DNA from 2 places in the Anaerosporobacter sp. genome. Region 2 is predicted to be linked to the other one. Evidence: predicted binding sites of a transcription regulator. Region 2 holds the regulator's gene; the other holds the start of a gene.
The links. Region 2 encodes Rex, which represses fermentation and respiration genes when NADH is low (regulators of the CRP and FNR family bind a similar motif). Its sites were predicted from a motif close to ATTGTTAANTANTTAACAAT; they were not measured.
Positions count from the first base shown of each region.

Region 1: a site for Rex is predicted at 8,483-8,502, ahead of gap (type I glyceraldehyde-3-phosphate dehydrogenase). Genes of this name have one in related genera too.

Region 1 covers NZ_CBDLAM010000095.1:607-13,665, reverse strand. The annotation lists gene ACW2QF_RS11420 (redoxin family protein) at 1-233, shown strand, start outside; gene recN (DNA repair protein RecN) at 357-2,039, shown strand; gene spoIVB (SpoIVB peptidase) at 2,107-3,393, shown strand; gene spo0A (sporulation transcription factor Spo0A) at 3,880-4,674, shown strand; gene glgA (glycogen synthase GlgA) at 4,912-6,348, shown strand; gene ACW2QF_RS11395 (Na/Pi cotransporter family protein) at 6,698-8,350, shown strand; gene gap (type I glyceraldehyde-3-phosphate dehydrogenase) at 8,680-9,690, shown strand; gene ACW2QF_RS11385 (phosphoglycerate kinase) at 9,799-10,992, shown strand; gene tpiA (triose-phosphate isomerase) at 11,036-11,788, shown strand; gene ACW2QF_RS11375 (RNA polymerase sigma factor) at 11,928-12,431, shown strand; gene ACW2QF_RS11370 (DUF4179 domain-containing protein) at 12,421-13,059, shown strand, end outside.
Region 2 covers NZ_CBDLAM010000010.1:9,171-29,656, reverse strand. The annotation lists gene alr (alanine racemase) at 1-623, opposite strand, end outside; gene ACW2QF_RS02070 (NAD(P)H-hydrate dehydratase) at 679-2,208, opposite strand; gene acpS (holo-ACP synthase) at 2,205-2,600, opposite strand; gene ACW2QF_RS02060 (hypothetical protein) at 2,587-3,192, opposite strand; gene ACW2QF_RS02055 (redox-sensing transcriptional repressor Rex) at 3,232-3,885, opposite strand; gene ACW2QF_RS02050 (MgtC/SapB family protein) at 3,945-4,643, opposite strand; gene abc-f (ribosomal protection-like ABC-F family protein) at 4,879-6,840, shown strand; gene ACW2QF_RS02040 (extracellular solute-binding protein) at 7,051-9,285, opposite strand; gene ACW2QF_RS02035 (response regulator transcription factor) at 9,450-10,121, shown strand; gene ACW2QF_RS02030 (sensor histidine kinase) at 10,137-11,483, shown strand; gene ACW2QF_RS02025 (sodium-dependent transporter) at 11,532-12,908, opposite strand; gene ACW2QF_RS02020 (GntR family transcriptional regulator) at 13,097-13,777, opposite strand; gene ACW2QF_RS02015 (isocitrate/isopropylmalate family dehydrogenase) at 13,791-14,954, opposite strand; gene ACW2QF_RS02010 (2-isopropylmalate synthase) at 15,060-16,463, opposite strand; gene ACW2QF_RS02005 (hypothetical protein) at 16,719-17,519, opposite strand; gene ACW2QF_RS02000 (BlaI/MecI/CopY family transcriptional regulator) at 17,522-17,881, opposite strand; gene ACW2QF_RS01995 (glycoside hydrolase family 3 protein) at 18,195-19,517, opposite strand; partial or broken gene ACW2QF_RS01990 (VWA domain-containing protein) at 19,498-20,486, opposite strand, start outside.

The DNA.
Region 1 (13,059 bases), on a different contig from region 2:
CTTCACCTGAACTGGGAAGAGAAGGTTCGAAGGATTCAATAATAGAATTTTTAGAAGATAATGAATATAGCTTCCCTGTAGTTATGGATGAGTATGCTTCAATGGTTTATGGATACGGAATTAGTGCTTTTCCATCGACTTTAATAATTGATAAAGAAGGATATATTACAAAATATGTTCCAGGAGCTATGGACAAAGAGACTATGACTGATTTAATAGAAGGGGAACGCTAGGTAATTGATAGTTTATTTTTATGTTCTGGCTTGCAATTATGAAAATCCTGTGCTAAAATGAAAAAAGAACAAATGTTTGGTTTATAGAAAAAGAATTATGTAATAATGAGGGGAGGATTCACAGTGTTATTAAATCTTCATGTGAAGAATTTAGCTATCATTGATGAGATAGAAGTTTATTTTTCTGATAATCTGAATATTATAACAGGGGAAACCGGAGCTGGTAAATCTGTTATCATAGGATCAATTAATATTGCACTAGGAGGTAAGGTACCAAAGGATATTATTAGAAAAGGTGCCGATTATGCATTAGTAGAATTAGTTTTTCAAGTTGAGGATATAAATTGCATTACAGCATTAAAAGAACTTGATGTTCCAATGATTGATAATCAAGTTATTATATCTCGTAAAATTATGAATGGCAGAAGTGTTAGTAAAGTGAATGGTGAAATTGTTCCAACTTCATTATTAAAAGATATATCAGCACTTTTAATTGATATACATGGTCAACATGAACATCAATCGTTAATACATAAGAGAACACATCTTAATATTCTCGATCGTTATGCGAAGGAGGAGATTAAGGATTTAAAAGAGAAGGTTGCTCAATCTTATCATGTTTATCGTAATGCATTGAATGAATTGAACGAAGCGGCTGTAGATGAAGAGAAAAGGATAAGAGAAATCTCGTTTTTAGAATATGAGATTAACGAAATTGAGAATGCTAGGCTAAAAGAAGGAGAAGACGAAGAATTAAGTGCACGATTTAAGAAATTGTCTAATGCCAATTCTATAGTGGAAGGATTATCAACCGTTTATCAACTAACAGGGAATGAAGATTCGGGATCTGTATCTGATTGCATTGGACAAGCATCAAAGATTTTATCAAAATTGGAAAGTTATGATGAAGAAGTAACGAAGTTTACTAGCTATATGTCAGATCTTGAGGATATGATAAGTGAATTTAATCGAAATATTGCGGGTTATCTAGGCGAGATAAATATAGATCGAGAAGAATTGAGTACAACTGAAGAAAGATTAGATTTTATTCATAATTTAAAATCAAAATATGGGAATACTATTTCAGATATATTAAAGTATTGTGAAAAAAGTAAAGCACGTTTAGAAAAATATTTAGATTATGATAATTATATAAGTCAACTAAGAAAGAAAGTTGATATCGAACGAACCAATTTAGAGGATTTATCTTATAAATTATCAGTAATTAGAAAACGTAATGCAAGTAAATTATCATCAGATATCAAAGAAGTATTAATTGATTTGAATTTCCTTGATGTTCGTTTTGATATGAATTTTACTATATTATCGGATTTTACTTATAATGGTATCGACGATGCGGAGTTCTTGATATCAACGAATCCTGGTGAAGATATGAAGCCGCTTGGAAAGATTGCTTCTGGTGGTGAATTATCAAGAATTATGCTGGCGATTAAATCGATTTTAGCGAATAATGATTCTATTGAAACTCTCATTTTTGATGAAATTGATGTCGGTGTAAGTGGAAGAACAGCACAAAAAGTTTCGGAAAAGCTGGCTCTAATTGCTAAAAATCATCAAATTCTATGCATTACACATCTACCTCAAATTGCTGCTATGGCGGATGAACATTATATAATTGAAAAGAAAGCAAATGAAAATTGTACAACAACGAAGATTAGACAACTAAGTCAAGATGAATCTGTACAAGAACTTGCTAGAATGTTAAGTGGTGCTGAATTAACAGATACCGTTATTCAGAATGCAAAGGAAATGAAAGAATTGGCAAGTAACACAAAAAAATACTAGGGTTATAATTACGAAATCACATATACTAATCAAACAAAAAGTGAATTAAAGTGAGAGGTGTGATTTCATGTCTAGTAAAAAGCGGATTTATAGAAGCGTATTGATAATACTAGTTTTTTTTGATTTGATGGTTATTTTAGACATGGGAATAAAGAAAATGGCATCAAATATACCTAGTAATATACGTGTTCTTGTAGGGACAGAAGAGGTATTTGACTTTAATCTCCCTGTTGAAGGAGACATCGAAACTAGCCAAGTTGGTGTATTCAATGTTGATAACAAGCAGAATTTAAAGAATAAGATTCATATTAATTTGAATAAGCCTTTTTCTATTCAATCTTCTCAGGTAGGTGCGTATTCAGTAGATCTAAAACTATTTGGTAAGTTTACATTAAAAAAGATTAACATTGATGTTATAGATAGTGTCGATGTTATACCATCGGGCATGCCAATTGGAATTTATGTTAATACAGATGGAGTTCTTGTGTTAGGCACTGGTGATGTTGCGTGCAGTGATGGAATGAATTATGAACCTGCTTTGAATATACTTAAAAGTGGCGACTATATTGTGGCTATCAATGGAAAATCAATCGGTACTATTGATGAAGTTATGAATTGTATTCATAATTCCAATGGACAAAGCATGGAATTTTCTGTTCGAAGAAATGAAGAAATAATTAAGCTTAAAGTAAAACCGGTTAAGAGTACGGATGGAGATTATAAAATAGGTGTTTGGATACGTGAAGATACACAAGGTATTGGGACGTTAACTTATACAACGACAGATGATAAATTCGGAGCACTTGGTCATCCGATTACAGATATGGATACTGGTACTGTATTGGAGATAAAAGAAGGAGCTATCTATACAACGCAGATCATAGATATTGTCAAAGGTAAGTCAGGCGAACCAGGAGAAATATTAGGTATTATTAATCAAAATCCTAAAAATAAAATAGGAACCATAAGTTCAAATACATCACAAGGTATATATGGAAAATTAGGTAATAATAGAAATAAGATTAAACAAGGCCAGGTAATGGAAATCGGGTTAAAACAAGATATTAAATTAGGAAAAGCATGTATCCGATGTATGGTAGATAATGAAATACAAGAATATGAGATAGAGATAGAAAAGATTAATCTAAATCCTTCCGCAGAGAATAAAGGAATGGTTATTAGAATTACTGATGAAAGGTTATTGAATATAACCAATGGCATTATACAAGGAATGAGTGGAAGTCCTATTATACAAGATAACAAGCTAATAGGCGCTGTTACACATGTATTTATTCAAGATTCAACAAAAGGTTACGGCACCTTCATAGAAAATATGATAATCAATTCGAAATAGTAGAGAAGAATAAAAAACCCTCCCTATAAAAAGGAAAAAAAAGTAAATCAATAATCGACGATTATCTTACTTTTTATAGATTTATTATGTCTCAATTATCTAAGATGCAAATACATAGTATTTGCATCTTTAATTTTGTAAGATAACTCAATTCAAAAATTATACTTTCGGAACAATACAGTCGATTGATGTCGATAAGAAATGTTTGAAATAATGTAAAATAATGGATATAATTTTCCTGTGGTTAAAAATAATGAATGCAATTGATTTCTAACAATACTTGTAAAATACTATAATTCTTATTAATATTACTAAAATATTGATAATTAAACATTTTATTACAAAGCATGGAAATATATGTTGACTTAATATGTGAAAATACGATATACTTCCTATTGTAAAAATCTTTTTATGGTATAGTTAAGGCTATTTGATGAAAGGAATAACCTTTAACAGGGAATCAATTAGAAATTGGGAGGACTATTTATGGGAAAGATTACGGTAGCTATTGTCGATGACAATGAAAGAATTGTAAATCTTCTTGAGACAATTCTGAAGGAAGATGATGACGTGGAGGTAGTAGGAAAAGCGGATAATGGGATTGATGCTTTAACTATTATTAAGGAAAAAGCACCAGATGTTGTTTTACTTGATCTAATTATGCCAAAGCTTGATGGATTGGGAGTCCTAGAAAAAGTTAAGCATAATTCAGAATTTAAAAAAACACCAGCCTTTATTGTCGTTACGGCTATAGGACAAGAAGGTGTAACTGAGAATGCATTCGAACTGGGAGCTAGTTATTATATTATGAAACCGTTTGATAATAATATTATATTATCAAGAATTAAGCAAATTAAAGGTGAATCAAAGCTTGTCGACAATCACAGAGTAAGTACATTCGAAAACAAAGCATCTTACATAGAGAGAAATCTTGAAACTGATGTTACAAACATAATACATGAGATTGGCGTTCCTGCTCATATCAAGGGTTATCAATACCTAAGAGATGCCATTATGATGTCAGTTAATGACAGTGAAATGTTGAATTCAATCACAAAGCTTTTGTATCCTTCCATTGCAAAACAACATAAAACAACACCAAGTCGTGTTGAAAGAGCAATTCGTCATGCAATTGAGGTAGCATGGAGCAGAGGTAAGATGGATACAATAGATGACTTATTTGGTTACACAGTAAGTAATGGAAAAGGTAAACCTACGAACTCAGAATTTGTTGCTCTAATTGCAGATAAAATTCGTTTGGAATACAAATTTAGATCATAGAAGATAGAATAAATAAGTCTATATAACCAGTCAGATTTAATACATTTAATATTCAATTATTACTGAAAATTTTCTTTGAATTATCAATCTAATATTGTATAATAGGATTATTATGATATAATAATTTTGTCATTTAAATAAAATGTAACTTATTAATACTATAAAATGCCAAATTGGGAGCATAGTATTGAAAAGTTACTATTAGGTTGACGTAATAGAATTATCAGGAGGTTTGGTATGAAACGAATTTTATTTGTAGCATCAGAATGTGTTCCATTTATTAAGACTGGGGGCCTAGCGGACGTAGTTGGATCGTTACCTAAGTACTTTAATAAAGAAGAGTTTGATGTGAGAGTAATGATTCCTAAGTATTGTGCAATTCCAGATACATATAAACAACAGATGCAGTATAAAACACATTTTTACTTGAATCTTGCTTGGCGTTCACAGTATGTCGGAGTATTAGAGATGGAATTAGACGGGGTTACCTTTTATTTTATTGATAATGAATTCTATTTTGCTGGTCCTACACCTTATGGAAATATATATGAAGATATCGAAAAATTTGCATTTTTCTCAAAAGCAGCATTATCAGCTCTGCCATTAATTGATTTCCGTCCGGATATTATCCATTGTCATGATTGGCAGACAGGATTATTGCCTGTATATTTGAAAGATACATTTTCACAGAATCCATTCTTTCAAGGAATTAAGTCTATAATGACTATACATAATTTGAAATTCCAAGGTGTTTGGGATATGAAGACGGTAAAAGATATATCAGGTTTATCCTCATATTATTTTGCTCCTGATAAATTAGAAGCGTATGGTGATGCTAACTATTTAAAAGGTGGCATTGTGTATGCAGATTATGTTACAACAGTTAGTAATTCTTATGCAGAAGAGATTAAGATGCCATTCTACGGAGAAGGACTTGACGGCTTAATGAGAGCCAGATCAAATGTGCTTGAAGGTATTGTGAATGGAATCGATTATAATGAATATAATCCGGAAAATGATCCATATTTATACAAGTCATTTAACATTAAGAATTTTAGAAAAGAAAAAGTAAAAAATAAACGTGGATTACAAGAAGAATTAGGCCTTGAACAAAATGATAAAAAATTCATGGTTGGTATTGTATCTCGTTTAACAGATCAAAAAGGTTTAGATTTAATTGATTATGTAATAGAAGAGATTTGCAGTGATGATACACAATTAGTTGTATTAGGAACAGGTGAGGATAAATACGAGAACTTGTTCAGACATTATGCATGGAAATACAGTGATAGGGTATCTGCAAACATCTTTTATTCAAATGATCGAGCTCATAAAATCTATGCTGCTTGTGATGCCTTTTTAATGCCTTCCTTATTTGAACCTTGTGGTTTAAGTCAACTTATGAGTTTGCGATATGGAACAGTTCCAATTGTAAGAGAAACCGGAGGCTTAAGAGATACTGTTGAACCATATAATGAATTTGAAAGTAAAGGTACTGGTTTTTCCTTTAAGAATTATAATGCCCATGAAATGCTTAATACGATACGTTATGCAAAACATATTTATTATAATAAAAAGAGAGAATGGAATAAGATTATAGATCGTGGTATGGCTGCTGATTTTTCTTGGAATAATTCGGCTAAGAGATATGAAGATTTATACTATAGACTATAAGAATAGATAGGCAAATCAAATATAAGTCAAAGATACAAAAACAAATCGATATCGCAAAAAACTGAATATTTTTAAAGTATAAAAACTCTAAATTTTGGAATGCTAATTTTATTAGTAAAAAATTTGGAGTTTTTATTTTGTTATAGATTTGTAAAGAATGATATAAAAAATTAAATAATGCTAAGAAAATGCTAAGATTATAATGTTAGTCAATGATAACATTTGACGAAACTTGTAGAAAATTATATTGTATATGCCTACAATTTTAGGCATTATAAGAATTGATTCAATTGTAATAACTAAGTATTATTACAATTGATAAGTTTAAACTTAAGTAGGAGGAAATATAATGACTGTAGAAGTTTTAGGAACAATCTTCTCCTTTGTAGGTGGCCTTGGAATGTTCCTATATGGTATGAATGTTATGGCGGATGGTCTGCAAAAATCAGCAGGTGGTAAGATGAAGCAATTAATGGGGATTCTTACTCATAACCGCTTACTTGCTGTAGTAGTAGGTGCTTTAGTAACAGCTATTATACAGAGCAGTTCAGCAACAACAGTTATGATTGTTGGCTTTGTAAATGCAGGTATTGTAAATTTAACACAAGCTGTTGGAGTTATCATGGGTGCTAATGTTGGTACAACAATAACAGGTTGGTTAGTATCTATGAATGAATGGGGGGCAATTTTTAAACCATCATTCTTTGCTCCGTTAGTAATAGGTATTGGTGCATTTATTCTAATGTTCACTAAAAAAGAGAATAAAAAAGATCTTTGTGAACTTCTAATTGGTTTTGGTGTATTATTCATTGGACTTAGTTTTATGTCAGATGCTATTAAACCTTATAGTGATTCTCCAATATTCTCAAATGCATTCGCAATATTAGGTAAAAATCCAATCTTAGCAATTCTAGCAGGTGCAATTGTAACTGCTATTATTCAAAGCTCTTCGGCATCTGTTGGTATTTTACAAACGTTAGCTATGAATGGTGTTGTTGGGTGGAACTCTGCAGTATTTATTACTTTAGGTCAAAATATTGGAACATGTGTAACTGCACTATTATCAAGTGCAGGAGCAAATAAAACAGCAAAGAGAGCGGCGGTTATTCATCTTATGTTTAATGTCGTAGGTGCAGTCATCTTTGGTATTTTGATGTTTGTTATTTTTAGAATTGATCCTGTCTTTGCAAAGTCTTCAATTAATAGTGTTGAAATATCTATATTCCACACTATATTTAATATTTCAAATACGTTAATTTTATTCCCATTTGCTAATTTATTAGTTAAATTATCAGGACTAATAGTGGATGATTCTAAGCAAGAAGTAATGAATGAAGATGAAGTTAGATTAATGCATTTAGATGAGCGTATTCTTGAAACGCCTTCTTTTGCTGTGGAAAATGCAGTGAAAGAATCTATCAATTTAGGAAGATTAACGCTCAAAAACACAGAAACTGCTATGCAAGCTATTTTGGAAAATGATATAGAGAAAGCAAATGAAGTTTTCAAAACAGAGAAGTTAATTGATAAATATGAAAAGAAAATTACAGAGTATTTAGTTAAGATAAGCAATCTATCTATCAATGAAAAACAACATTTACTTGTTAATGATTTATTCTATACAATTAGTAATATTGAGCGTGTAGGGGATCATGCGGATAATCTTGCTGAATTAGCTGTTTCTAAAATTGATCATAATATATGGTTCTCTGATACTGCCTATAAAGAATTGGAAGAAATATGTGATGTAGCACTACAATCTTTTGAAAATGCAATATTAGCAAGAGAAACAGAGAATCTTGATTATGTTAGAAAAGTTGTAAAGTTAGAGGATCAAGTAGATGCTCTTGAAGAAGAAATGAGAGAAAGACATATTGAACGTCTATCTAAAAATCAATGTGATTCGGAAACTGGAGTTATCTTTATTGATGCATTAGTTAATCTTGAAAGAATTTCGGATCATTCCTTAAATATTGCAAATTATGTAAAGGATGAATTGTAGATAATTCCCTTTGAACTTGAAATTACTAATCTTTAAAAGGTTTTACTCATTTATTAGAATTTTAATGAATTAACTCTTGAAATTTAAGTACAAGTTAGGTACAATATTGGTGGTGCGAAACATACTAATGTGTTTGATAATATAATAACAATTCATTTTTGGAATTATTAACATTTTTAGTATAGTTAATACATAATTGATTTAGTTTGTTTATTACCACACTGTACAAGGCTGTTTGTAAGACTATTAATTAGTATAATTTAATCGCCATGATTTAATAGCTGTCTCTGACAGTATATTATAAAAATTACATTTTAGGAGGAATAAAAATGGCAGTAAAAGTAGCAATTAATGGTTTTGGACGTATTGGACGTCTTGCATTTAGACAAATGTTTGGAGCAGAAGGTTATGAAGTAGTTGCAATCAACGACTTAACTAACCCAACTATGTTAGCTCATTTATTAAAATATGATTCATCACAAGGTAGATATGATGGACATACTGTTGAAGCTAAAGAATCTTCAATCGTTGTTGATGGAAAAGAAATCAAAATCTATGCAGAAAGAAATGCAGCAGATCTTCCTTGGGGAGAAATCGGAGTAGATGTAGTACTTGAGTGTACTGGTTTCTATGTATCAAAAGCAAAATCTCAAGCACACATCGATGCAGGTGCTAAGAAAGTTGTTATTTCAGCTCCAGCTGGAAACGACCTTCCAACAATCGTTTACAACGTAAACCACGACAAATTAACTAAAGAAGATACAATTATTTCTGCAGCTTCATGTACAACTAACTGTTTAGCTCCTATGGCTAAAGCACTTAATGATTTCGCTACAATCAAGAGCGGTATCATGACAACTGTACATGCTTACACTGGAGATCAAATGACTCTTGATGGACCACATCCAAAAGGAGATTTAAGAAGAGCTCGTGCAGCTGCTTGCTCAATCGTTCCAAACTCAACTGGTGCAGCTAAAGCTATCGGTTTAGTAATTCCTGAACTTAACGGAAAATTAATCGGATCTGCACAAAGAGTTCCAACTCCTACAGGATCAACTACTATCTTAGTAGCTGTTGTTGAAGGTACAGTAACTAAAGATGAAGTAAATGCAGCTATGAAAGCAGCAGCTACTGAATCATTTGGTTATACTGAAGAAGAATTAGTATCTTCAGATATCATTGGTATCAGAGAAGGATCATTATTTGATGCAACTCAAACAATGGTAACAAACCTTGACAACGGAACTTCTCAAGTTCAAGTTGTAGCTTGGTATGATAATGAAAATTCATATACTAGCCAAATGGTTAGAACAATCAAATACTTTGCTGAATTAGCTTAGTTTACATTTTAGGTATTATTAGATCCTAGTACGGGTCCGGTCTTGTAGGTTAGACTTATAGGGCCGGACCTATTATTATATTTATGGTCTTTTGAAAGGAGTAACATAATGTTAAATAAAAAATCAGTTGATGATATTAATGTTAAAGGTAAGAGAGTATTAGTAAGATGTGACTTTAATGTACCATTAGTAGATGGTAAAATTACAGACGAAAACCGTCTTGTTGCTGCATTACCAACAATCAATAAATTAGTTAACGATGGTGGTAAAATCATTCTTTGTTCACACCTTGGTAAACCAAAAGGAGAACCAAAACCAGAATTATCTTTAGCTCCAGTAGCAGTTCGTTTAGCTGAATTACTTGGTCAACCTGTTACATTTGCTGCTGATCCAACTGTAGTTGGTGAAAATGCAAAAGCTGCAGTTGCTGCTATGAACGACGGAGATGTTGTTCTTCTTGAAAACACTCGTTATAGAGTAGAAGAAACTAAGAATGTTGATGAATTCAGCCAAGAATTAGCTTCTTTAGCTGATGTATTCGTAAATGATGCATTCGGTACTGCACATAGAGCTCATTGTTCTAACGTTGGTGTAACTAAATATGTTGATACAGCAGTAGTTGGTTATTTAATGCAAAAAGAAATTGATTTCTTAGGAAATGCAGTTAATAACCCAGTAAGACCTTTCGTAGCTATCTTAGGTGGTTCTAAAGTTTCTAGTAAGATCTCTGTTATCAACAACCTTCTTGATAAAGTTGATACTTTAATCATCGGTGGTGGTATGGCATTTACTTTTGAAAAAGCTCTTGGACATAACGTAGGTAACTCACTTCTAGAAGAAGATTACATCTCATATGCAAAAGAAATGATGGAAAAAGCAGAAGCTAAAGGCGTTAAATTATTAATTCCTGTAGATACAGTTGTTGCTGATGCATTCTCTAACGATGCTAACATCAAAACTGTTGAACGTGGTGGAATCGAAGATGGTTGGATGGGACTTGATATCGGACCAAAAACAAGCGCTTTATACGCTGATGCATTAAAAGATGCTAAGACAGTTGTATGGAACGGACCAATGGGATGTTTCGAAATGTCTAACTTTGCAGACGGTACAATCGCTGTAGCTAAAGCTTTAGCTGAAATCGATGCAACAACTATTATCGGTGGTGGAGATAGTGCTTCTGCAGTTAACAATTTAGGATTCGGTGATAAGATGACTCACATCTCTACTGGTGGTGGAGCTTCTCTTGAATTCTTAGAAGGAAAAGAACTTCCAGGTGTTGCTGCAGCAAACGATAAATAAGTTAGATTTAGTCGTAGGATAAGTAAAAATTTAAGGAGATAACATAATGCGTAAGAAAATTATTGCAGGTAACTGGAAAATGAATAAAACTCCAAGTGAGACAGTTACTTTAATTAATGAACTTAAACCTTTAGTAGCAAATGAAGAAGTAGATGTAGTATTCTGTGTACCAGCTATTTCTTTAACAACTGCAATTGAAGCAGCTAAAGGATCAAATATTGAAATCGGTGCTGAAAACATGCATTTTGAAGAAAGCGGTGCTTTCACTGGAGAAATCGCTCCAAACATGTTAACAGATATCGGTGTTAAATATGTAATCATTGGTCATTCTGAAAGAAGAGAATACTTTGCAGAAACAGATGAAACAGTTAATAAGAAAGTATTAAAAGCTTTCGAACATGGAATTACTCCAATCATCTGCTGTGGAGAATCTTTAACTCAAAGAGAACAAGGAATTACAATTGACTTAATTCGTCAACAAATTAAGATTGCTTTCTTAAATGTAACTGCAGATCAAGCTAAAACTGCTGTTATCGCTTATGAACCAATCTGGGCAATCGGAACTGGTAAAGTAGCTACAACAGAACAAGCTCAAGAAGTTTGTGCTGCAATTCGTGTTTGCATCGGCGAAATCTATGATGAAGCAACAGCAGCTGCAATCCGTATCCAATACGGCGGAAGTGTTTCTGCTGATTCTGCTTCAGAATTATTTGCTCAAGCAGATATCGATGGTGGATTAGTTGGTGGAGCTAGTTTAAAACCAGACTTCGGTAAAATCGTTAACTATAATAAATAGTAAACTGTACAAGAAATAATAGAGTAAAACAAGCATTAACCCGCTTCTCTTAGTATAATAACTAATTGAAGCGGGTTTTTTGTATTTTAGTTGACCATTTACATGTTTGAATTGTATATAGAGTGAAAGGAGGTCGACGATGAAGAACACAATGAGTACTCAAGAGTTTGAAACCATGTATCATAAATACAAAGGCTTGTTATATCGAATTTCCTTTACATATATGAAGAATCAAGAAGATACTGAAGATATATTACAAGAGGTTTTTACGAAACGTTTGTATGTTGCACCAGAGTTCAATACAGAGGAACATGAGAGAAGATGGCTGATTCGCATTACCATTAATTTATCCAAAAATCATTTGAAATCCTTTTGGAATAGAAATCGGAACTCTTTAGAAGAGTGTGAAATCGAGATACCATGGCAAATGGATTCGAGGAAGAAGGAAGTATGGGAAGAAGTTGTATTATTACCCGATAAGTGCAGAGTAGCTATGTACCTATTCTATTATGAGGGGTATAGCTGTAAAGAAATCGGGAAGATGTTAGGATGTACGGAATCTGCTGTGAAAATGCGTTTGAAAAAAGGAAGAGAGAAATTGAAAATCAATTTGTTAAAGGGAGGTACCTTTTATGAGACTTGAAGATTATAAAGATTTATATGATTCTATGAAACTATCCGAGGATTCAGACCAGAGAATACTTGTCCAGATTTTGAAGAATAGAAATGAAGATAATAAGACGAAAAAGAAAGGAAAAGAATATTTGGCAAGAAGAGTTGTAAAAGTAGCAGTTGCAGCTTTGGTAGCAGTAGTTGCAGTAAGTGGAGTAGCATATGCTGCAACACAGTTATGGAATACAAATGTGGCAAAAAGATATGGGGTATCCAAAGATACAGAAACAATGCAGAAAATGACGGATAAGGGATTCTCAAAGATTATGACAGATAGGGAAGAATCGAAACTTACTGTGACGGATAACGGAATCACAGTAGATGTGGTTCAAACATTGGCGGATGAACATTTTGCCTATGTATATTTCGAAGTTGAATTTAGTAAGGAGTATGAACCTGTTGTAAAGGGTGCAGATGAAAATTCAGATACGGGAGTTGCTATGCCTGAAATATCATTTAGTTCAAAGAATTTAGCTGATAATAATCTTAATTTCTGTGGTTCAGTAGCGAAGGTTATAAATGACCATAAAGTTGCCTATGAATATATGTTAATGAGTCCATCTGACTCAGAACTATTAGAAGACTTCGTAGTTGATATG
Region 2 (20,486 bases):
GACGCACTATTGGATACATGTTTTACTGGTATACTTATACCTTCTTTTTCTAATTTATCTACAAATGTTAAGTAACGACTTAACTGTTTTCTAGCAGATGTCTTATCTGCTTCATCTGCACATGCAAAATGGGTAAATAACCCATCAATAATGATGTTTGGCAGTTTACTAATTTCTTTAATAATTTGAATACTTTCTTCCGTATCTTTGAATCCAATACGAGTCATTCCAGTATCAACCTTAATATGAATCTTTGCTTGTTTTCCAAGTGAAACTGCAATATCAGAAAGGCATTTTGCCATATCATATTGGAAAACCGTTTGAATAATATCATATTTTACTAAATCTTCATATTGCTCATGCGGTGTGAAGCCTAATATTAGTATTGGCTTTTCAAATCCTGCCAAACGAAGTTCTATCCCTTCTTCAATAATAGCAACTCCATAAGCATCAACTTTATCCTTCAAAGCAGTTGCTAACGCAACAGCTCCATGTCCATAACCATCCGCTTTAATAACTGCCATGATTTTTGTATTAGCGTTGATATTCCTTCTTACTTCATCAATATTGTTACAGATTGCATCGAGGTTAATACTAGCCTCTACTCTGTAGTATTCTTTCATGAAATCTGCCTCCTTACAATGTCCATATAGGTAACTATTTCTTCCCTACATTCAGTCACTCATGAAGTACTAGTGGAAGTGCTTCAATTATATCACTAGCAATTAAAGAGTAAACACTCTTAATTTCAGCTGCTTTATCACCCGCAAGACCATGTACATATACGCTTAGAGCGGTTGCTTCAAATCGTTCCATACCTTGTGCTAACATTGCTGCTATAATTCCTGTCAAAACATCTCCTGCTCCTGCAGTAGCCATTCCATTGTTTCCAGATAGATTAACATAGCAATGAACGCCATCCGTTACAACTGTTCTAGCATCTTTTAATGCTAACACATATTGTTTCCCTTTTACTGCATTCATCGCAACGGTCAATAGATTCTCCTGAACATTTAAAACTTCACAATCTAACATCCTAGACATTTCCTTAAGATGTGGAGTCACGACTACATTCTCTGGTAAATCAATATCACAATAACATTCTTTCTCGTTATCTTTTGCAATATACTGTGTCTTACCAGCTAACATCGATATAGCATCCGCATCGATAACAATTGGTACCGTTGCATGATTTAATACGATGTCTAATAGATGATCTGCCGCTGCAGAAATTCCAATTCCTGGTCCTATCACAATTGAAGTAGCCCATTGTAATTCTCGTATAATACGGTCCACTTCTAATTTGTTTTTCAAATTAATAGGATCGTATGTTGATAAAATAGCCTCTGGTAATAGGCTTTGGATAATACTACGATTATCTTCCACGGTTAGAACTTTCACAAGTCCTGCCCCTGCACGACATGCTGCCTTAGCAGATAAATAGCAAGCCCCGGACATATTACGAGAGCCTGCTATGATTAGTACCTTACCAAAGGTACCCTTATTCGAATAGTTCTTTCGTAATGGTAAGTGAGATAAATCTTCCTTCCCATAATAAAAAACAGATGGCTTCACATATTCGATTGCCTTTACAGGAAAACCAATATTTGCTACTATTGTTTCACCAGCGTACTCACAGCCAGGATATAAAACTAAACCAATCTTGTTTACACCAAATGTTATTGTATAATCTGCTTTAACTGCAATATTCATAACTTTTCCGTTATCTGCATGAATTCCTGAAGGAATATCAACGGAGAAGACTGTATTATCACATACATTAATTGCTTCTATTGCTTGTTCAAATGCTCCTACAACTGGTTTTGACAAACCAATGCCAAAGATTGCATCTATAATAATAGTATATTCTGATACCTTCACATTGTTATAGACCTTCACGTCCATATTGCGCGCAATAAATAACTGCTGCTTTGTCTGCTCAGAAGCTCTCTTTTCATCCCCAATAATAAGTACATCGGCGTTGTATCCAAGCTCCTTCAACATACGTATTGCAGCGATGCCATCTCCACCATTGTTACCAGTACCACATACTGCTAGAATTCTATCATTTCTAGTTATCTTTGTTTGCATTACTTCAACGATTGCCATTGCCGCCTTTTCCATTAAAACAAGGCTTGGTACACCAATCATATTGCTGGTATACTCATCTATTGCCTTCATCTTTGCAGCATCAACTAAATATCTCATGTTTCTTTCCCTTCTGCTACTACAAAAGCATTTGAATATATGTTCGTATTTGTTATAGATACATGGATTTTTGTAATCCCACGTTCATTTGCAAACTTTAGAGCATTACCATATAATGTAACATAAGGACTCCCGAGTTTGTCTCGAAGCACCTCTATATCTGTCAGTGAGAATCCACATAACCCTGTACCAAATACTTTAGAAACAGCCTCTTTTACAGCAAAATTATCCGAGGCCTTTCTAATATCCTCTCGTATCAGATCAATCTCACGTTTTGTAAAACATCTTTCAAGAAAATGTTCGTTCTTACAAGCTTTCTCTACACGTTCGACTTCAATTAAATCTACACCAATACCAATAATCAACGTTATTCCATCCTTACTCTTTATCATCTAATATATCTAGAACTGCGCTTCCTAGTATATCATGCATATACGAATAAAGTGAACTATTTTCTATTTCTTTATCCTGTTTTTCTAGAATTCTTACTTTTAGTGTCTCCCGTGTTTTACGAATCCATTGATCCGCTTTTTCAATTTCTATTTGATTATGTTTCAATTTTGTATAGCAGACTTTCATGCTTTCGACCATGAGCTCCTCATTTGCTTTTTTAATCTGGTAAGGCATGTCTAGAAGAGTATCATCTGCTTCCTGCATTTTTATGTTAATTTCTTCAATAAACTGATGACTTTTCTCAAGTTTTTTAGCTTTCAACCTTCCAGCTGGAGAATTATCAGTTTCCATATTGGCTACGATTTCACTCATTAATTTCTTCTTGAGTTTTTTCATATCCTTTATATCATTAATCATTTTACCTTGCTGCTTAAGCAAATTATTCAAATTAGTCTCTAGTTGCTTAATAGTTGCAGTCTTCTCATGTTCTGGAATAAGTTGGTACCAGCGATCATCTAGTGTTAGTATTGGAATTTTTTTCCCTTGTAATGCTTCTATAATCTCAATACTCTTGTCCATTTTTCTCGCCATAAAATCTCCCTTTTACACAAATCACTGCGTATTTGTCCGTTACTGTTTTTCTTCATTTTCTTGTTCTTCACGTGCTTTTAAGTTATACGATAGACGCATTAAACTTTCAGCAAGATGAACATTCTCAACCATGATATTCTTTGGTAAATTCAAATCAGTTGGTGCGAAATTCCATATCGCTTTCACTCCCCAGCTTACTAGATCCGATGCAACTTGTGGTGCTTTTGCTTTTGGCATGGTCAATGCCGCAATATGGATACTATTATTCTTCACAAAATCTTCCAGTGTGTCCATCATTCGAATCTCAATCCCTCGTATGGAGATTCCCTCAAGTCTTGGATTCACGTCAAAAATACCTTTGATTACAAAACCTCTTCTTTCAAAGTCCGTATAATTTGCTAATGCCTGTCCTAGATTTCCTGCACCGATAATAATTAAATTGTATTTCCTATCAAGTCCAAGAATCTTTCCTATTTCCGTATAAAGATACTCCACATTATATCCATAGCCTTGTTGTCCGAAACCCCCGAAGTTATTAAGATCCTGTCTAATTTGTGAAGCTGTTACTTGCATCTTCTCGCTAAGCTCTTTTGATGAAATACGAACAACATCATTTTCTAACAACTCACCCAAGTAACGATAGTATCTTGGAAGTCTTTTAATAACTGCTAACGATATCTCTTTTTCGTACACAACGCACCCTCCTTATATCATAACCCTTATTTTCATTATAACTACTCGTTAATTATTTGTCAATTTGAGATGAAATATGCAGTCCTTACCATTTCATGCCTTTTTATTCTCTCTATTATTTTCTCAGCTGATTTTTCTTTTGATTCGATTGCACCAATGAACATACCTATAGATGAATCTTCTTCTTTATTCGTTACTGTCTCAAGCTTTATAATTGACATCTTATTTTCTTTCAACAGTCCAATCATCTCCCCAATAGCTTCTACCCGAGTAACTTCTATATAAATATCAACAGTTAATGATTTTGATGTTATATTTGATTCTACTCCTTGTAGTATCTCCATACTAGCTAGTATGAAACCACAACCTAGAATAGCTCCTTCATAAAAACCAATTCCAATAGCAAGCCCCATACAGGCGCATGCCCATAACCCTGCTGCCGTTGTTAAACCTTTGACATGTTGTTTCGGTGTAACAAGAATTGTCCCTGCTCCAAGGAAACCAATTCCACTAATTACTTGTGCTCCCATTCTTGTAGGGTCCGTGCCCATCTTCAGCACAGATATAATAAATTGGCTGGTAATCATAACCAAAGTCGATCCAATACACACGAGTATATGTGTCCGAAATCCTGCTGGCCTTCCTTTTCTCTCGCGGTCAAAACCGATAATGCCTCCACACAAAAGTGCTAGTAGCATACGTACTATTATTGACAAATAATTAATTTCTCTTAAATTACCGACTATATCAATTCCCATAATACCTCCAAATACATAATGGTATATAGTACCTCTTCTATTTTATTATATAATTTTTCCTTATAAATTGCATCATTTTTCTAAAGAAAATGCGCAAATATCTAGCATTCACACAATAAGTATGATAAAATAACTGTTGATTTTCATGAGCCACTTACCTAGGTCTGCTAAGCAATTTGGACCCAAATTTCTGTATGGACCTACGAAAAAACGCGAAGAAAGGATGACCACAATCATGATTTTATCATGTAACAATATAAATAAATCCTTTGTTGGAAAACAAGTTCTTACTAATGTTTCATTCCACGTGAATGAAGGTGAAAAAACTGCAATTATCGGTGTAAACGGAGCAGGTAAATCTACACTACTTAAAATTATCATTGGTGAAATGAGTGCAGATTCTGGTGATGTTACGTTTGCTAAGGGTGCTACTATGGGTTATCTAGCACAACATCAAGCACTTACTTCGCATCACTCCATCTATGAAGAACTTCTGGAAGTAAAAAAGGATGTTATCGAATTATACGATCGTATGCGTTGTCTAGAACATGATATGAAGGAAGCTTCTGGCGATGAATTAGAATCTATGCTTTCTACTTATGCTAGATTAAATCACGAATTTGAATTGCAAAATGGCTATGCCTACCAAAGTGAAATTACTGGAATTCTAAAAGGTCTCGGATTTACAGAAGAGGAATTTCAAAAATCCATTGATAAGTTATCGGGAGGTCAAAAGACACGTGTTGCCCTTGGTAAATTACTTCTTACTGCACCTGATATCATCTTCTTAGACGAGCCTACCAACCATCTTGATCTAGAATCCATTGCATGGTTAGAAAATTATCTTCTGAACTACCGTGGTGCTGTAGTAATTGTTGCCCATGATCGTTATTTTCTCGATAAAATCGTTACAAAAGTCGTTGAAATTGAATATACCAAATCTCAGATGTACCTTGGCAATTACTCAGAATTTGCAGAGAAGAAAGCTCTCGTTAGAGATGCACAATTAAAGAGTTATCTGAATCAGCAAAAAGAAATCAAACATCAAGAAGAAGTTATTGCAAAGCTTCGTTCTTTCAATCGAGAAAAGTCAATCAAACGTGCGGAGAGCCGTGAGAAGATGCTTGATAAAATTGATCGTATCGAAAAACCAATAATGGAACAACATCGTATCTCTATTAAATTAGAGCCACATAATATAAGTGGGAATGATGTTCTTACTGTAAAATGTCTATCTAAAGCCTTCGGACCAAAGAAGCTCTTCTCCGATTTAGATTTTGAGATTAAACGAGAAGAGAAAGTAGCCATAATCGGTAACAATGGTACTGGTAAAACTACTATATTAAAGATACTAAATGGTTTATTAGATGCAGACTCTGGCGAGATGCGCCTAGGAGCGAAAGTTAAGATTGGTTATTACGATCAGGAACATCAAGTACTATCCCCAGAAAAAACTATCTTTGATGAATTACAAGACACTTATCCAAATCTGACCAACACTGAAGTTCGTAATATTCTTGCTGCGTTCTTATTTACCAATGATGATGTCTTCAAACGTATCAAGGAATTAAGTGGTGGTGAACGTGGACGTGTTTCCCTTGCCAAATTAATGCTATCAGAAGCGAATTTCTTGATCCTTGATGAACCTACGAACCATCTTGACATCGCTTCTAAAGAAATCCTTGAAGATGCCATTAACAGTTATTCTGGAACAGTTTTATATGTGTCACATGACCGTTACTTCATTAACAAAACAGCAACTCGTATTCTAGACTTAACGAATAACCAGTTACTTAACTATATAGGTAACTACGATTATTATGTAGAGAAAAAACCAGAAGTGGAACGTATGTATCTTGGCGCTAATTCCATAAATACATCTAATACAACAACTTCTACTTCATCAGGTACATCTTCCGTTCAAACAGAATCGGCTACGGACACGTCAGAAACCAAGCTAGATTGGAAGCAACAAAAAGAACAACAAGCAAAAGAAAGAAAACGTCAGAATGAGCTTAAGAAAGTTGAAGATGAAATCAGTGCTTGCGAAACAAGAAACGATGAGATTGACCAACTTCTAACTCTTGAAGAAGTTTATACAGATGTACCAAGATTAATGGAACTAAATAATGAAAAGAAATCAATTGAAGAACGATTAGAAGAACTCCTAGAACAATGGGAAGAACTTTCGATGTAGATAAAAAGGTGCTGTCGCAAAACTTCTACTAAGAATCAGAATAAACAGTTGCATTAAAGATTATCCTAAAGTTTTTAAACTAAAAGCTTTATGCTAGTTTCTTCTAGCAACTGTTTACTCAGATTCTATGTAAGTAAATTCATGTGACAGCTACAAAATCTTTTTGAACAAAGTACAAAGCCGTTGTATATGTAAGTATGCTATAAAGAATTACTCCTTCAGATACATCTGCAATTTATCAACAATTGCCTGTGCTGCTTCATGTGCATCAATCTTTCCATCTGCATAATCTTGTGAATTTGCGATAAATACATCTAACATATATTGATTTTGGTTACCTTCGTTGTATACGTTCTCACACATTAATTCAAGTAAATCGATTGTTCTATCATCGGGCCAACCATAAGGAACCTTAACTGTTTTTCCATTTTCATCAATTGTATCCCATGTCCATTGTCGATCCTGTTGTTTTTCCTTATCGTTCTTTCTGTTCTCAAATGCTTTCTTATTCACAGGGAATCCCGTTTGCATATCATTCTCCTGCATTTTCACTGATAATAGACATGTTATAAATTCCTTAGCCAAATCAATATTCTTAGAATTCTTATTGATACTTAAAGAACTAACTGGATAAAAGGTTTGATTCAATACACTTATATCTCCCCCGATATATTTCACAAGTCCAGACGGTAGTCCAATATCATAAAATCCAGTGCCTTCTTCATATGCCATCTGTAGCCCTTCAGTTACTTTGCAACTAAAATAGTAATTAAAATAATCATCTACAGATTCCTCTTTCAATGTATCGTATTCTCCTAATTGATAAATTACATTTAAATTTGTTAAGAATTTCTCTATCTTATCCTCATCTGCTTCATTATGACTAATCAATTGATTCAAATACACTGGTAAGAAGTGTTGCATCAATGTTTCCCAGGATTGACTTCCAAATCCCATAGGATCATTGTATTTCTTCACATATTCTACGATTCCTTCTAATGAAGTTGCATAATTGGTTGCTTCCTTATGTGATAGTATTAATGGTATCTTAATATTAACTGGGAACGTATAATAACTTCCATCTTCCTGTTTATAAAATGCCCCCATATTCTCAAACAGTTCTCCTTGATCCACCAACGGTTGTATGACATCACGTATGTCCAACAAAGTACCTTTACTGATATAAGAATCCTTCGGTAATCCATCCATTACAAGTACATCTGGCCCTTCTCCATTTAGCAGCTCTGTATTCAATTGCCTGATATAATCTTCTCTTGTAGCGGTTGAATCCTCATCCATAGCTACACGTAGCTCTACCTTTACATTTGGGTGTTCTCTTTGAAATACTGTAGCTGCTTCTTTCGTCCATAAATCATTGGTAAGACTATATACCGTCAGAGTTGTCTCTGGAATAGCTGATACTTCTGAATCATAGATATACGACATAACTGCATATTTATTTTCTTCTATTAAATAATATAATACATAATAATTTGCTTCTTTATCCTGAATTATTTGCTTAGGGAAACTTGATACCGCATTCATCATATTCATGGAACCATCTATCACCAATTGAACAGCTGAAGTACCATCAATTAATTGGTGTATTCCTGTATGATCTACTGTCATAATATCGTTGTTCTCATTCACAAATCCATAAACGTCATACGTTGGTTCTAGATTAAATGTCTGTGGTTCTTCCTCCAATTTATCTTCATTCCAAACATTATATTCTATTTTATCTGCCTCTTTATTTCCTGTCTTTAATAATACTATCTTATCTCCGCCAACGATCAAGCTGTTATTATCATATTGTTGCGTATCTAAGACACTTACAAAACTTTTAGAATCCTCATCGTATCTGCATAAATTGTCAGCATCTTGCAGATATAGATTTCCAGAAGAGGTGACTCCAATTGTTACATAAACTTGATCCTTATCCTTTGATTTTTCCCACTCCTTCACAGGAAGTATCTCCCCAGTCTTTCCGTCTGTTGTTTTATAAATCCGATTATTATAAATCCCATCCGTGATTACACTAAAATAAGCATACTTCGTCTTACCACGATCAAAGATATACTGTATTGCTTGCTCTGGATCAAAATTGTCTATATCAAGATTTTGTAACCATTCTGTCTTATTTTTTTCGAATGTTTGGTTCTCTTTCAAATCATACTGATAGATATCTGCCTTCTTATGATCATCCTTGTAAACTATACTATAGATACGTAGACTTCCTTCGTCATTACTACTAATCTGCAATATTTTCTCACCATCATCAAGTTCAGGTAGTGTCACTTCTTTCTCGATAAACCTTCCTTTATTACCAGCTGTATCTTCTCTTCCACCTTCTCCCTTCTTAGAAGAACAAGCCACCATATTGAATGTCATTATTTTTAGTACTGTTATAACAGCAATCTTATGTATAAGATTTTTCTGTCTCATTATATTTATCCCCTCTTTGCTTTTAATACTCACAATGTATCACTAAAATCTCTAATGAAGATTAAGTGAATCTCTAGCGAATCTCTAATTGTCTCACACCCATTGATTATACTCCATAAATATCCTATAATCCAATATATATCAACAATAAAGGAAGTGACTCGATGCGATTATTAATTATTGAAGATGACACAGATTTATGTAATCTACTAAATTATCAAATACAAACACAAGGATGGTTTGCAGACTTTTGTCATGATGGTGATGAAGCTACACTATATATAAAACGTGATGTCTATGATGTTATTCTCCTTGACCGTATGCTCCCTCATAAAGATGGACTAGCCATACTGAAAGAAATCCGTACTGCTTCCATACACACACCCGTTTTATTAGTTACCGCTATGAATACCCTAACCAATCGCGTAGAAGGTCTAGATGCAGGAGCCGATGATTATCTAATCAAACCATTTGAAATGGATGAATTACTTGCCCGCATTCGAGCCATTGCAAGACGAAATGTGACAATGAATGTCTCTACTTTACTAACATTCTCTGACCTATCCGTAGATTTAAACTTAATGAAACTTGTCTGTGGAAATGAAGAGTGTACCTTATCCAAGAGGGAACTTGATTTACTTGTTTTTCTGATTCAGAATAAAAATCGTATTCTAACAAGAGATACCATACTCGACCGTGTTTGGGGTACTGACTCTTTCGTATGTGATGGTAATCTGGACAATTTTATATTTTTCTTAAGGAAACGTATTACTTCCGTTCATAGTCATGTTACCATTAAGACAGTTCGATCGGTTGGATATCATCTAATGGAATAAGAAAGGGCTTATAATATGATACATAAATTAAAACAAAAGCTTGTATTCATATATAGTTTCTCCACTAGTATTATTCTAATAATGATTGTTATCGTCCTATTCCTCACTAATTATCACGAGCGTCTCTATCGTTTAGAATCAGTGTATAGCCAAAATATACTTAATATATTTGAAGAACTAAAAGATACAGAAATTATCAATGCTAGTTGGATTGCCCGTACGGAAAAAGAAACTGGGATTCTTATATTAATGGAAGATAACGGAATAGACTTAAGGTTATTGAATACTCGAACTACTAGAATCAAAAAGCATCAGCTGAAAGAAGAACTTCAAACAGCAACCAAACAAGATGGCCTTGATTGTAAGAATCCAATTTTCCATTCATCTACTTACAAAAGCAATACCTATCTTTTACATAAAGGCGAGAAAACCTACTACTACGGTGCTCTTATGACTACTCCCATGAAAAACGGATACCGTATCATCTATTTACTTATGGAAGTTCGTAAATATTATGGCATTGACCCACTATTCTTATTACGATATGGTGGCATGGCTTTCCTCGGTATTTTCTTACTTTTTCTCTTCAGTAAATTATTCATTCGTCTGGTATCAAATCCACTTGAAAAAAACCAGATACAACAAAAACATTTCATCGCATCGGTATCTCATGAGATGAAATCACCTTTAACCGTAATAACTACAGGTATCAGCAATTTAAAAGCAGAATTATCCAAAGATTCTGACATGGCGGATAGAATCGAACAATGTAAGTCCTTCATTCCTATTATAGAAAAGGAATGTACTAGATTTTCAAAGTTAATTAACGATATGCTTATGCTAGCAGCAACAGATTCTCATAGCTGGCAACTCAACCTTACTGATGTAGATATGGAAACCTTACTTATTGAACTATATGATTTCTATAGTGTATATGAAGGATCTCTACATCGTATCTTCCATTTTGATCTATGTAGCGATACCCTATACCGTGTCTGGGGTGACCTTGATCGGATAAAGCAAATCGTTACAATCCTTATAGACAACGGATATCGATACACGCCACCTAATAAAGGACTAACGCTAAAAGCTTATAATATGAAACATCACGTAAACATTGAAATAATTGATTATGGCGTTGGCATTGAAGATTCTCAAAAAGAACTGATATTCAACCGCTTCTTTCAAATAGATTCAGCAAGAAGTAATAAATCAAATTTTGGTCTTGGACTTAGTATTGCAAGGGAATTAGTTACTCTTCATCACGGAAAGTTGTATGTAAAAGATACCCCCGGCGGGGGTTCTACTTTTTGCGTAGAATTACCTCAAATAAGTAAAGAAAAGTGGCTAAGCCTAAAATAGGCTTAGCCACTTTCTTATGAATGGGTGTACCAAAATCCATTTGTATTACTATATCTTCATAAATCCAAACGCTTGTAAAATAGAACTAATTAGTATTACACACAAGAAAATTAATACAAGATATTTGGCAATAAACAAATAGATCTTCTTTTCCTTAAATTTAGAGGAAGATTCTACTTCTTCTACAACTGTATTAAATCCACATACTTTCCAAACCAATATTATAGTACAGATTGCAGCCAGTGGCATCATAATTGAATTCGTGATAAAATCAAAGAAATCTAAAATAGAACCACCAATTGGCTTGATAAATGACCATACACCAAATCCAAGAGAACTAGGAATGCCAAGCAATAAGATAATCCCTAACATAACTACGCTACTCTTTTTGCGACTCCATTTTGTCGTATCAACAAATGTTGCTACACCAGATTCCATTAACGAAACAGCACTTGTTAAAGCAGCACTGAAAACAAGAATAAAGAATACCATACCGATGATTCGTCCCATTGGCATACTTAAGAATACCTTTGGCATAGTTATAAACATTAATGAAGGCCCTGCTTGTAATGTCTCTGGATTACCACCTGCGAAAGCAAATACTGCTGGAATAATCATTAGTCCTGCTAAGAAAGCAATGATACAATCCACAATTTCAACTTGTCGAATGGAAGATTCCATGTCAATATCCTTCTTCATATAGGAACCATATGTAAATAAGACTCCCATACCGATAGATAGTGAATAAAACATTTGACCCATAGCAGCAACAACTGTATGAATAGAGAACTTAGAGAAGTCAGGAATTAGGTAATACTTAACTCCCTCCATTGCTCCAGGGCGTGTTACAGAATAAACTGCAATCCCTATAGCCATTACAACTAGTAAAGGCATAAGTATCTTACTAACTCTTTCGATTCCTTTTTCTACTCCCATAATTATGACTACGAATACAGCAACTGCAAAAACTAGTAACCAGAATATCGGTTCACCTGTTTTACTAACAAAGTTATTAAAATAGGTATCCTCTTGCAAGCTAACTGCATTACTTCCAGCAAAGGCGAAGAGATATTTCAGTACCCAACCTCCAATTACACAGTAATATGGTACTATTAACATAGGTACAATGGCGTTAATCCATCCACCAAACATCAGCTTCTTAGCACCAAGTGCCTTAAACGCCCCAATAGGACTTTTTCCAGTCTTACGTCCAAGTGCGGTTTCCGTAATGATTAATGTGAAACCAAACGTAATCGCTAGAACAAGGTAAGTGAATAAAAATGTTCCTCCACCATACTTAGCTGCTAGATATGGGAATCGCCATATGTTACCTAAACCTACTGCCGATCCTGCTACAGCTAATACATACCCCATCTTTCCAGAGAATCCTGCACCAGCTGTGGTTTTCTTACTCTTTCCACTCATAACTCTTTTACTACCTCTTCCAAACTTTATTTACCTATTATACACGAGAATGAATATAAATAGTATTATATGATACTATTTAACTATACTAAAGTCACACGCTAATTTCAACTAGAATCTTCCTTGACTACAAAAAACAAACACCTACGAAGATATCCACTTCGTAGGTGTTTTCATTATATACTAATTTATAATAATTTCTCTAATCCATTTTCACTAATATTTCGAATGGTATTCTTAATATGCTCATGGGCTAGCGATTCTGCCTTGTCTGCATCGCGTTCTCTAATTGCCTCCAAAATCGCTATATGCTCTTCATTGGTATGGCTAGCACGATTCATAGAAGATAAAGACGCCTTCCTAATTCTCTGTACATACTGATGATAGTCAGATAATAAATGGCATAAGATACGACTTCCAGAAGCTTCATATAGCAACTCATGAAACTTACTATCTAATTCAAAAATCTGCTCCTCATGGGAACGTCTTGTATGGAATTCGGATAGATATACAACCTCGTCCATCTCGTCCATTTGCTCTTTCGTTATATTCTCACATGCCATCCTAGCACAAAGGCCTTCAAGATAAGAACGTATCATATAGATATCATGAATATCTTTTGGTGTAATGCCATTCACATAAGCACCTTTATTGGGTATGATATTCACTAATCCCTCTAATTCTAACTGTCTTAATGCTTCACGAACCGGTGTCCTACTGACACCTAATTCATTTCCTATTGTAACTTCTTTTAATTCTTCATTCTGTCTATATTTACCCGTTAATATATTGTCACGAATCTTATGAAATACACGACCTCTTAAAGAATATTTATCTAATGTTTCTTTTTGCTCATGAAAACTGTCCAAAGAATTTCTCCTCCTAGTTCTTCGCAATCGTCTCCATAATGTAATCAGCAAATTCAGCACCTGTAGCTCCAGTATCTCTACCAGTCATTACTATTTTCTTTTCTGTAACAGTACAGATGTCAAGTGCATTGTACAATTGGTTTGCTTTCTCTGTATAACCGATATGCGATAATAACATTGCACCAGCACGGATTACGCTACATGGATCTGCGTAAATATCTCTGCCTTCTTGTACCATACGTGGGGCAGAACCATGAATTGCTTCAAACATAGCGTATTTTTTACCAATGTTTGCACTACCTGCGGTACCTACGCCACCTTGTAATTCAGCTGCTTCATCTGTAATAATATCACCGTATAAATTAGGTAAAACAACTACTTGGAAATCTCTTCTTCTTTGTTCATCTAATAATTTTGCAGTCATGATATCGATATACCAATCATCTGCAGTGATTCCATCATATTCTTTCGCTATACGATAGAAATTATCAAGGAACTTACCATCTGTAGTTTTGATGATATTAGCTTTTGTAACTGCTGTTACACGAGTCTTACCATTTGCCTTAGCGAATTCGAATGCTGCACGAATAATTCTATCACATCCTTGAGATGTTGCAATAGTAAAGTCAATTCCAAGATCATCTGTTACGCTAACGCCTTCTTTACCTGCTGCATATCCACCTTCTGTATTCTCACGGTAGAATGTCCAGTCAATACCTTGTTCTGGGATACGAACAGGACGAACGTTAGCAAACAAATCTAATTCTTTTCTCATAGCTACATTAGCAGATTCAATATTAGGAAGTCCGTCACCTTTTCTAGGTGTCGTAGTAGGTCCTTTTAATATAACATCACAAGTTTTTAATTCCGTTAACACATCAGCTGGAATCGCCGCTAACTCTTCTGCTCTTCTTTCGATTGTTAAGCCATCGATTACTTTGAACTCCACTTTGCCAGTTGCTACTTCATCTTTTAATAAGTACTCAAGAACTCTCTGAGCTTGCCCTGTAATTGCTGGACCAATTCCATCTCCACCACACACACCAATAGTGATTTTATCAAGCTCTTTATAATTAACAAAGTCACCTTGTGCCTTCATCTCTTCAACTCTTGCAAGTTGCTTTTCTAATAGCTTTCCAAACTGTTCCTTTGCCGCTTCAATTTGTTGCTTACTCATGAATAATCCTCCTATACTTTCATAAATGATTGTATTAATGTTATGTTCACTAAATAGCTTAGTAACTGCAGTTCATTCTATATGAACTACTTCTATGTTTACACTTTAAAATGTATCATATAAGATGCTAACATTCAATTCTTTACATGAATCATCAATAACTCGAACTAATTCATTATCTGTAATTACTGTTACACGTCCGCCTTCGTATTCCTTATCCACCCATTCTTTCACCTTAATTACTACAGGGTGCGTCTTATCAACTGCTCTTTCATCTTTTAATTTGTAATATGTATTAATCCAATGTGCAATCCCTGCAAGGCCTGATGTATTAGATACGGCTACTAATACTGGTCTATTTAAGAATTTCTCTGTATCAAATATATTGTAGATTTCTTCATTTTTTAGCAATCCATCTGCATGAATACCTGCCCTCGTTACATTGAAATTCTGACCTACAAAAGGTGTTCTTGCTGGAATTTTATAACCGATTTCTTCTGTAAAGTAATCTGCTAGTTCTGTAATAACCGTTGTGTCCATTCCATCTAATGTACCCTTTAATTGTGCGTATTCAAATACCATTGCTTCAAGAGGGGTATTACCTGTTCTCTCACCAATACCAAACAAGGAACAATTTACACCACTTGCACCATATATCCAGGCTGTTGTTGAGTTTGTAACTGCTTTATAGAAATCGTTGTGTCCATGCCATTCTAACATCTCAGAAGGCACACCTCCATGTGTCCTTAAACCGTAGATAATTCCTTGAACAGAACGTGGGATAACTGCTCCGGCAAAGTTAACTCCATATCCCATCGTATCACAGGCACGAATCTTAACTGGAATTCCATAATCTTCTCCCAATTTCATTAATTCAAGACAGAAAGGAATAACAAATCCATGAATATCAGATCGAGTAATATCTTCTAGATGACAACGAGGTGCTACACCTGTTTCAAGACATTCTCTAACAACACTTAGATAATGGTTCATTGCTTGTTTTCTTGTCATCTTCATCTTATAGAAGATATGATAATCCGAACAACTAACTAAGATACCTGTTTCTTTTAACCCAATTTCTTTTACTAATTCAAAATCCTTCTTACTGGCACGAATCCATGAAGTTACTTCTGGAAACTCATATCCTCTTTCGAGACATTTGTAAACTGCGTCACGATCTTTCTTACTATACAAGAAGAATTCACTTTGACGAATAATTCCCTTAGGTCCACCTAACTTATGAAGATAATCATAGACTGTAACAATCTGTTTCGTTGTAAAAGGCGCTCTTGATTGCTGTCCATCACGAAATGTTGTGTCTGTAATCCAGATATCATCTGGCATATTATGAGGAACGATACGGTCATTAAACGCAATCTTTGGTATCTCATCATAAGGGAACAGATTACGGAACACATTCGGTGTATCCACATCTACAAGCGGATAGATACGCTCTTCCAATTGTAACAGGTTATTGTGCTTATTCAAAAATACTTTACGATTCTCCATTGCATTCACTCCTTGTATAATTATTCATGTTACCCCTATAATAAAGCACCTTTATTCGATATAATTACCTGTTCGATGGTTATGGTACATATAACCAATTATTATGTATACAATAATAATGCTTTATTATCAGCGTTTTGGCATATCATTGTTATTATTGTATACAATTATACCATTGTTGTCAATTAATATTTTACAGTACTAAAGTGTTTCAGCTTATTGTATATTAGAAACATACTTTTTCAATCTTATTTATTAATTTGATGGCAGATAATAATGTACAGGTTTATCCCATGTATTATCTGTATTTAATGTCATTTCAGTTATACCATAACCGATGCACGCCCAATGTCCCCCTGGTCCATTAAGAAACTGCTTAATGACCAGAATCGGCTGTTTGTTCGTTCCTTCATATTTTATTGCTACACCGCTAACTGGATCTGCTATAATAGTCTCTATCTTGTCTTTGTGCGTTTCTAATACATCCGATGCATCAATATTTGAGTATATAGTATTCACAAGATTTTCCGGAACAACATACTCCCAATCATTTATCACCACTTTAAGTTCACTTCCATCCCATTCCACCCGAAATGGGAATCCCACTTCTGAATAGTCATTTGGTAATGTTAATTCACTTTCTCCACTTTTAACAACAAAACGATATCCTCCATCACCTCCCTGAACATCCTCCTCCAGATATTTAAGCGTAATAGTTTCATCAATTCCATCTCCATTTAAATCAACAACGATAGGTTCCTTACTCGGTAATTCATGAGGTGTAGGGAATAACTTCAAAAGTGCTTGATAATCAGCCTCCTCGTTGATTACTGTATTGATTTCAGAAACCTTTCCATGTTTAGGATTTGCGATAAGACCAATCCCTAGTATACTAACACATAAGATTGCTACTATACTTATCCAAAATGCTGGCTTTTTATAATGCAAGACAATCTTTGGTGTCTTTTTTAAGAAAAAACGGAACATAAGAACTAATAAAATTACGATACTAGCAGTTATACTCATATCCACTATAGTCATAAAAATCTTATCCATTCTTAATCCTCCTCATACTGCTCTATCGTCTTCTTAATTTCATCAATCTGCTGTTTATTTAGTTTTTGATTTTCCATAAAAGCTGCTAAAAATCTGGGTAAGGAACCGCCAAAAGACTCATCTACAAATTCTTTACCTTTCCTCCTGTCTAACTCTTCTTTAGATAATATGGAAGTGACAATACTATTCTTGTTTTGAAATATTCCACGATTACAAAGTTTTTTAAGCACGGTGTATACAGTTGATTTTTTCCACGACATTTCCTTTTCACAAAGCTTTACTAATTCACCTGATGAGATAGGTTCATTGCTCCAAATAATTTCCGCAAACTTTGATTCAACATCTCCTAATTGATACTTCATGATTAACTCCTCTCCTGGTCTATTAACTATAGATTTTGTTTAGTCTATAGTTAATAGATTATGTTGTCAACTACTTATCTTTGATTATAGGAATAAAAACCCATATCAGGTACAGCACTAATTTATTAGGATATTGTAAATATTTTACAGAATAGGTTACAAAGTATCAATATCCTGATGTATTAACTCAATAGAAAACGCAAAAGAACTTGAAGTAAAAAAACTAGTAAGTTTGAACTTATGGGGGCAGTTCAAATTTACTAGTCTTTTATGTACAATACGATATAACAACTGAAAGCGATCACATCAAAATTTAATAAATCTTATTCATCTTAAGTTCTAGTATGCGCCGTACACTTTCATCAATTCTCTCTTCCGAAATTTCTCCGCTCTTAACACTTTCCGCTAGTGCTTGTACACAAGCTTTAAAATCTTTTGGACACAACAGAATATCCACTCCCGCCTGTATCGCATGTGTCGCAATATAAGAGCTGCTATAGTATTTTGTCATAGCCTCCATATTCAGACCATCTGTAATAACAACACCTTGAAATCCCAATTCCTGGCGTAGTATTTCAGTTACCATTTTATAAGAAAGGGTAGCTGGTTCTTCATCAATATCCTTAACAATTAGATGACCGACCATAACCATATCTGCACCTTGCTTGATGCCTGCTTTAAATGGTAATACTTCTTGATTCAGTATATCTTCCAATGATTTTTCAATATAGGATGAGCCTTTATGAGAATCCGTAGCGGTATCTCCATGCCCTGGGAAATGCTTCAAGGTACATATAACATTCTCATCCTGAAAACCCTCAACCGCTTTTGGAATTAATGTAGCCGCTTGTTCAAAGGAATCACTATAAGCACGATCTCCTATTACAGTATTTTCAGGATTTGACCATACATCAGCAACAGGTGCAAAATCTGTATTGAATCCAAGTTCTTTTAACATTCTAGCTATTTTAGCAGCATTTTCATATGCCACCTCTTCCCCTTGATCTTTATAATTCAACATAGCATCTACATGCTCATCACCTATGGTATTCATCACCCTACTTACTCTACCACCTTCTTCATCGCTAGCAATAAAAAGTGGTATCTTAGAATACGACTGAATATTATTTATCATTGTACTAGTTTGTTCAACACTTTGTAGATTTCCACTTGAGTACAAAATCCCACCTACTGGATACTCTTCTAATGCTTGTTTCGTCACTTCGCCAGCAGAAACAACTTTCGAAACTCCCGTTAATGCTTCAGGATAAACTATAATCATCTGACAAATTTTCTCATGTAATGTCATACTAGCTAATACATCTTCTACTTGTTTACTATATTGATCTGTTTTCTGATTATCTTCGTCTACTTTCTCAGCTTGTTCTTCCACTTGTTGACTTTCCTCTTCTTCAACGGAAACAATTTTCTTATCAAATAAACTACTAATTTGATAAGAAGGTATTTGTTCTATCAAAGTGCTAAATGTATTACTAGAGGCCTCTTCCTTGTTAGTAAAGATTAATACAATCGCTATTACAACTAGAATAAGTACCTGCATAAATAACACTTGTATTAGTCTCTTGTTTCTTCCTTTTTTCTTATATTTAGAACGATTATTCATATTCACACACATATCCTATCTTTCCTTCAAACCACTTAAACGCTGAAAGTGGATCATTTCTTTGGTCATTCCAACTCCATTCTTTATCTAGATACCAAAGCATTAAGTACTTTTCATCGGTGCCATCTTTATCAGTTCTTGACGGCTCTCCTTTACTCCATTTATCATAGGTGAATTCTTCTCCTGTTACCCAGTGTGCGAAGACATCTCCATTGTCATTAAAGGAAGTATATCCACCTAACCAAAGATATTTTGCAGATGAATTTTCTACCAATTGAATAATCTCATTCATTTCTGACTCTGATGTTATAGTAACAAGATGTCCACCTTTTTCTTGACATTTTTGATTAGCTTCTTCCCAAGAAACATCTTCTACAAACAATTCATACCTAGATGTATGTGTTTCTTCTTTTATTACCTTTACTGGAGTAAATGCTGTTTCACACTCACCCTTATATCCCTTACCTATCACGGATACATGAATTTCTCTAGATTCATAAGCATCTAATACTTCATCGCTTTCATACTCTAATACATACATCTGTTTTTGTTCCGAATATATTGTATTAAATATATCTTCTAAGTCATACAAGTCATCTATGTACCAGTATTTACCTCTTGTTTCATTTGCCATTTCCCTTAATATGTAATCTTCAGCATTTCCTACACCAATTATATATAATGTAACCTGGTTCTTATTTGCATAGTTGATTACATCCAAATAATCATATCTACTACTCGTATCAGCACAATCTGTAAATGCTATTACTCAGCGTGCACCCCCTTCTAGAGTTGCATGATTAATACCATAGTAAACAGCATCGTAAAACGCAGTCAATCCATCTGTAGACATATTATTAATTCCATTGACAAGTAAGGTTGAATTATCTGTAAAACCGCACATTTGTTGTACAATAGAGTCAAAAGCTAATACTTCTGCTTTATCCCCTTCTTTGTAATTAAGTTTATTAACAAACTCGG